Regions from separate parts of the Comamonas sp. AG1104 genome, predicted to be linked through region 1. Evidence: riboswitches for the same ligand, from Rfam matches in the RefSeq annotation. Region 1 holds a riboswitch; the other holds the start of a gene.
What was found. Region 1 has a riboswitch for S-adenosylhomocysteine ahead of metH (methionine synthase). Riboswitches for the same ligand answer to the same signal wherever they lie in the genome.
Positions count from the first base shown of each region.

Region 2: another riboswitch for S-adenosylhomocysteine. It lies ahead of ahcY (adenosylhomocysteinase); the one in region 1 lies ahead of metH (methionine synthase).

Region 1 covers NZ_QQAS01000004.1:201,239-204,651, forward strand. Annotated here, with positions in the region: gene metH (methionine synthase) at 1-1,738, opposite strand, end outside; S-adenosyl-L-homocysteine riboswitch at 1,775-1,884, opposite strand; gene gltS (sodium/glutamate symporter) at 2,305-3,413, shown strand, end outside.
Region 2 covers NZ_QQAS01000002.1:70,618-74,030, forward strand. Annotated here, with positions in the region: gene DFO48_RS04965 (sensor histidine kinase KdpD) at 1-634, shown strand, start outside; gene DFO48_RS04970 (response regulator) at 670-1,377, shown strand; S-adenosyl-L-homocysteine riboswitch at 1,396-1,493, shown strand; gene ahcY (adenosylhomocysteinase) at 1,569-2,999, shown strand; gene DFO48_RS04980 (TlyA family RNA methyltransferase) at 3,305-3,413, shown strand, end outside.

The DNA.
Region 1 (3,413 bases):
CCTTGTCGTAGTCGGCGCTCAGCTCGTCCAGATAGGCCTGCTTGCCGTCGCCCAGCAGGCTCTGCGCCACGCTGACCGAGCGCGAGGCGTCGGGCACATAGACCACGGGGCCGTCGTACTTGGGTGCAATCTTCACGGCCGTGTGCACGCGCGAGCAGGTCGCGCCGCCGATCAGCAGCGGAATCTTCTTGATGCGGAAGTAGTCGTCCTTGTCCATCTCGCCGGCCACATACTGCATCTCCTCGAGGCTGGGAGTGATCAGGCCCGACAGGCCGATGATGTCCGCGCCCTCGGCCTTGGCCCTGGCCAGGATCTCGTGGCAGGGCACCATCACGCCCATGTTGATGACCTCGAAGTTGTTGCACTGCAGGACCACGGTGACGATGTTCTTGCCGATGTCGTGCACGTCACCCTTGACAGTGGCAATGACAATCTTGCCCTTGCTGGTCACGTCCAGGCCCGCTGCTTCCTGCTGGCGCTTCTCTTCCTCGATATAGGGCACCAGGTGGGCCACGGCCTGCTTCATCACGCGCGCGGACTTGACCACCTGGGGCAGGAACATCTTGCCGGCGCCGAACAGGTCGCCGACGATATTCATGCCGTCCATGAGCGGGCCTTCGATCACGTGCAGCGGGCGGCCTCCGCCCTGCACCACGATCTGCTGGTAGGCCTCTTCGGTGTCTTCGGTGATGAAGTCGGTGATGCCGTGCACCAAGGCATGCGACAGACGCTCGCCCACGGTCTTCGGTGCCTCCGGCGTGCCGCGCCACTCGAGCTTCTTGCTGTCGTCCTTGGCCGCGCCCTTGGCGCTGTCGGCGATCTCCAGCAGACGCTCGGCCGCATCGGGACGGCGGTTGAGCACCACGTCCTCCACGCGTTCGCGCAGCTGGGGCTCCAGGTCGTCGTACACACCGACCATGCCGGCATTGACGATGCCCATGTCCATGCCTGCCCCGATCGCGTGATAGAGGAACACGGTGTGGATGGCCTCGCGCACGGGGTCGTTGCCGCGGAAGGAGAAGCTCACGTTGGAGACGCCGCCCGAGACCTTCGCTCCGGGCAGGTTCTGCTTGATCCAGCGCACGGCCTCGATGAAATCGACGCCGTAGTTGTTGTGCTCTTCGATGCCGGTGGCCACGGCAAAGATGTTGGGGTCGAAGATGATGTCCTCGGGCGGGAAGCCCACTTCGTCGACCAGAATGCGGTAGGCACGTTCGCAGATCTCGATCTTGCGCGCAAAGGTATCGGCCTGGCCTTTTTCGTCAAATGCCATCACCACGGCGGCCGCGCCATAGCGCTTGACCAGCTTGGCGTGCTTCTTGAACTCCTCGACGCCCTCCTTCATGGAGATCGAGTTGACGATGCCCTTGCCCTGCAGGCAGCGCAGGCCGGCTTCGATCACGTCCCACTTGGAGCTGTCCACCATCACCGGCACCTTGGCGATATCGGGCTCGGAGGCAATCAGATTCAGAAAGCGCACCATGGCGGCCTTGCTGTCCAGCATGGCCTCGTCCATGTTCACATCGATCACCTGGGCGCCGTTTTCCACCTGCTGACGCGCCACGGCCAGCGCTTCCTCGTACTGCTCATTCAGGATCAGGCGCGCAAAGGCCTTGGAGCCGGTGACGTTGGTGCGCTCGCCCACGTTGACGAACAGCGTCTCATCGCCGATGAAGACGGGCTCCAGGCCCGACAGGCGCATGGGAGGAATGGCAGTGGAAGGGGTAGCAACGGACATCAGCTCACCTGTGTGAAAACCAGAAACAGAATCGAAAACAGGTGAGCGCCGTTGGGAGTGCAGGCAGATCGCCAACCGGATCTGCGACCCCGAGCCTGACGGGTCAAACATCTCAGGGATGACCTGCTGCAGCGCTCCTCGGGGTGAAGCCCGTCATTCTACGGCGAGGGCGGGCAATCAGGGCTTCAAGGCGCTTTGCCCCGTGGCCGTGCAGGCACGGCTCTTTGTGAATGGCTATAGCAGATTGGACTTTCCACACCCCAAAAACAGGAGCAAGGCAAAAGGTAATTTCGCAAAACACGAATGCAGCCATCTCATTTCAAGCATATTCCTGACATGGTGCACATCCGCAAGGAATGGCGCGCACAGCTTTCCTGCTCTGAGGCAGCCCGGCACCGACGGGTCCGCTTGCCATGAGTGGACAAGCACCTACAGCCCCTATCTTTGAGTCTTTGGCACCATCGACAGCAAATGTCTGGTCCATGTGCTCAGCCATGTACCGCCGATTGCCAGCCATGACAGGGCAGGCCCTTCGGCCGTTGCATGGAACCACCCAGGAGATCTTCATGAACGTGACCTTCGGCGCGTACTACACCCTCATCATGGCCGTGCTTGTGCTCATGCTTGGCAAGCTCATGACAAGACATATCCGCTTTCTGCGCGACTTCAATATTCCCGAGCCTGTCTCCGGCGGCCTGGTCGTGGCGGCCATCATCTTCATGCTGCATCAGACCACGGGACTGGCGCTGAGCTTCGAGGGCAGTCTGCAGTCGGCTTTCATGCTGGTGTTCTTCTCGTCCATCGGCCTGAGTGCGAACTTCGCCAAGCTGCGTGAGGGCGGCTCGGCGCTGTTCATTTTCCTGGGTGTGATTGCCGTCTTCATCATGATGCAGAACATCGTGGGCGTAAGCCTGGCCACCGTGCTGGGACTGGATCCGCTGATCGGCCTGGTCGCAGGCTCCATCACGCTGGTGGGCGGCCACGGGACGGCAGGAGCCTGGGGCTCGGTGCTGGAAAACCAATACGGTCTCACCGGAGCCACCACCCTGGGCATTGCCTGCGCCACTTTCGGTCTGGTCATCGGCGGCCTGGTGGGCGGCCCGCTGGCCAAGCGGCTGATCACGCGCCACCAACTGGCCCAGCCGCTGACCGAGTCCGAGCAGCTGCGCGCCGATGCACCCACCGTGAGCGAAGGCAGCGAGGTCGCCAACTTCGAGTCGCCCAACAAGGCGCCGCGCCTGATCACGGCGGATGCGGCGGTGGAGACACTGGCCCTCTTCGCGGGCTGCCTGGCCTTTGCCGAATTCATGACCGGCCTGACCATGGGAACGGTCATCCAGCTGCCTACCTTTGTCTGGGCGCTGGGGGGCGGCGTGGTCATCCGCAACGTGCTGGACTATATGTTCGGCTTCAAGGTCTTTGACCGCGCCATCGACGTCTTCGGCAATGCCGCGCTGTCCATCTATCTGGCCATTGCGCTGCTGTCGCTCAAGCTGTGGGAGCTGACAGACCTGGCCGGCCCGCTGATGGTCATCCTGGCCGCACAAGCCATCGTCATGACGCTGTATGCGGCGTTCGTGACCTTCCGCATCATGGGCAAGAACTATGACGCCGCCGTGCTGGCCGCCGGCCACTGCGGCTTCGGCATGGGCGCCACACCCACGGCCGTTGCCAA
Region 2 (3,413 bases), on a different contig from region 1:
GGGCATTCTGGGCGCGGCCCAGGCGGCCTTGCCTCATGCGCCCCAGGGGCCGGCGCATCACATGCTGGTGCAGATCCGCAATCAGGCGCAGGCGCTGCAGCAACTGGTGGACAACCTGCTGGCCATGGCGCGCCTGCAGCAAGGCGGCGTGCAGCTCAAGCGCGAATGGCTGCCGGTGGACGAGCTGGTGGGCAGCGCGCTGGCGCAGATGCGCGAGCGACTGGCCGCTCATGCGCTGCAGACCGCGCTGCCGGCCGATCTGCCCTTGCTGCAGCTCGATGCCGTGCTCATGGAGCGTGTGCTGGTCAATCTGCTGGACAACGCCATCAAGTACACGCCCGAAGGCACGACGATCACCGTGACAGCGAGCGTGGCCGATGGCGACTGTGTGCTGAGCGTGCAGGACGCGGGGCCGGGCCTGCCAGTGCATCTTTCGCCCGAGCAGTTGTTCGAACCCTTTACCCGCGGGCAGGCGGAGAGTGCCGTGTTCGGCATGGGGCTCGGACTGGCTCTGGCTCAGCGCATCGTGCAGGCCCATGGCGGCAGATTGCGGGTGGCGGCGGCAGACCCCGGGCCGGGCACCATTTTCAGCGTACACCTGCCCGTGCCGGAGCAGCCGGCCATGGACGAATGAGCCGACAATCCCGTGCATCACATGCAAATCCGAACATGACAAGCGCCGCACCCCGCATCTTGCTGATTGAAGACGACGCCAGCATCCGCCGCTTTGTGCGCCTGGCACTGGAGGACGAAGGCTGGCAGGTATTCGAGTCAGAAACCGCCAGGCGCGGCCTGATCGAGGCCGCCAGCCGCCAGCCCGATGCCGTGGTGCTGGATCTGGGCCTACCCGATGCGGATGGCAAGACCGTGATTGCCGAGCTGCGCAGCTGGAGCCAGCTGCCGATTCTGATCCTGTCCGCGCGCGAGCGGGAAGAGGAAAAGGTGGCGGCGCTGGATGCCGGGGCTGATGACTACCTGACCAAGCCCTTTGGCGTGCCAGAGCTGCTGGCCAGGCTGCGCGTGATGCTGCGCCGCCGCCAGCAGGCGTCGGCGTCAGACAAGCCCGGCAGTTGTGCGCGTTTCGGTGCTCTGGTGGTGGATCTGGCGACGCACGATGTCAGGCGTGACGGTGTGGCCGTGCACCTCACACCCATAGAGTTTCGTCTGCTGGCGGCCCTGATTGCCGGCCATGGCAAGGTGCTGACGCATCGCCAGCTGCTGCTGCAGGTATGGGGGGCAGAATATCTGGACCGCCCTCACTATCTGCGCGTGCACATGGCCAATCTGCGCCAGAAGCTGGAGAGCGATCCGGCCCAGCCCCGGCATCTGGTAACCGAGTTGCAAGTCGGTTATCGCTTGGTGGGCCTGGAAGGCTGATTCCTTTATAATCGCCGTCCATCCGAGGAGCGTTGCAGCGTTCCCCCGGCCAGCCATGAGCTGGTCTGCGCGGGGCGTGAGGCTCGGATTTCATCCCGCAACGACGCTCGCCCACGCTTTCTGTGCGGTGAGCCGGTTCATTCCCCCTCTGCTGCAGAACGTGGTTTTTCATTCAAGATTTGGAGAAAACCATGAACGCTGCCGTGCGCTTCAACCCCGCTGATTCGGCCATTACCGATATTTCCCTGGCTGCCTGGGGCCGCAAGGAAATCAGGATCGCCGAAACCGAAATGCCTGGTCTGATGGCTGTGCGTGAAGAGTTCGCTGCTGCCCAGCCCCTGAAGGGCGCGCGTATCACGGGCTCGCTGCACATGACCATCCAGACAGCCGTGCTGATCGAGACGCTGACGGCTCTGGGCGCACAAGTGCGCTGGGCTTCGTGCAACATCTTCTCGACCCAGGACCACGCAGCAGCTGCCATCGCCGAAACCGGCGTGCCTGTCTACGCCATCAAGGGCGAGTCGCTGGAAGACTACTGGAACTACACCCACTCCATCTTTGAATTCGGCGCCGCCGGCACCGAAGGCGAAGGCCCCAACATGATCCTGGACGACGGCGGCGATGCCACCATGCTCATGCACCTGGGCAAGCGCGCCGAGAAGGACCTGTCCGTGCTGGCCAACCCCGGCTCGGAAGAAGAGCGCATCGTCTTCGCCGCCATCAAGGCCAAGCTGGCCGTGGACCCCACCTGGTACAGCCGCAAGTCGGCCCAGATCCTGGGCGTGACCGAAGAAACCACCACTGGCGTGCACCGCCTGAACGAAATGTCTGCCAACGGCAGCCTGCTGTTCCGCGCGATCAATGTGAATGACTCGGTGACCAAGTCCAAGTTCGACAACCTGTACGGCTGCCGCGAATCGCTGGTGGACGGCATCAAGCGCGCCACCGACGTGATGATCGCCGGCAAGGTTGCCGTGGTCGCCGGTTACGGCGACGTAGGCAAGGGCTGCGCCCAGGCGCTGTCTGCGCTGCGCGCTCAAGTGTGGGTGACCGAGATCGACCCCATCAATGCACTGCAGGCCGCCATGGAAGGCTATCGTGTAGTGACCATGGAATATGCCGCCGACAAGTGCGACATCTTCGTGACCACCACCGGCAACAAGGACATCATCCGCCACGAGCACATGGTTGCCATGAAGGATGAGGCCATCGTCTGCAACATCGGTCACTTCGACAACGAAATCGATGTGGCTTCGATCGAGAAGTACGAGTGGGAAGAGATCAAGCCCCAGGTCGACCACATCACCTTCCCCGACGGCAAGAAGATCATCCTGCTGGCCAAGGGCCGTCTGGTGAACCTGGGTTGCGCCACCGGCCACCCCAGCTTCGTGATGTCCAACTCGTTTGCCAACCAGACCCTGGCGCAGATCGAGCTGTTCACCCGCCCCGACGCCTACGAAGTGGGCAAGGTCTATGTGCTGCCCAAGGTGCTGGACGAGAAGGTCGCACGCCTGCACCTGAAGAAGGTCGGCGCCATGCTGACCGAGCTGAGCGACGAGCAAGCTGCCTATATCGGCGTGAGCAAGCAAGGCCCTTACAAGCCTGAAACTTATCGCTATTAATAGCACCCCCTGAGGCGCTTTGCGCCTTCCCCCTCTCTCTCTACGCGCTGCGCGCCAGGGGAGGGGGACGACAGCTTTGCTGCGCGGCGGCGCTTGCTCGCTGTTACTGGTGTGGATAGCGCCAGTATCGAGGTCGTCGTGGTTTTATTTGATAGCTGCTTGCGCACGTTATGTATTGATTTCAGATGGATATTTATCTGAAATCAAGCTGTATCAAGCGAATGCAGCTATCTAAAAAGATTTCTTTTGCCCGCTGCACCTTTGTGCAGCGCCTGGCGCTGGTTTATTTCAAAGGAAGCGACGCTATGCGCGCAGATGTTTTTTTGGTTGAAGCAGGTCATGCTGCCACCCGTTCCCAGGCCCAGCGCCTGATCGCCTCGGGTGTGGAGTGGCGCCTGACGCCGTTGGCGCCAT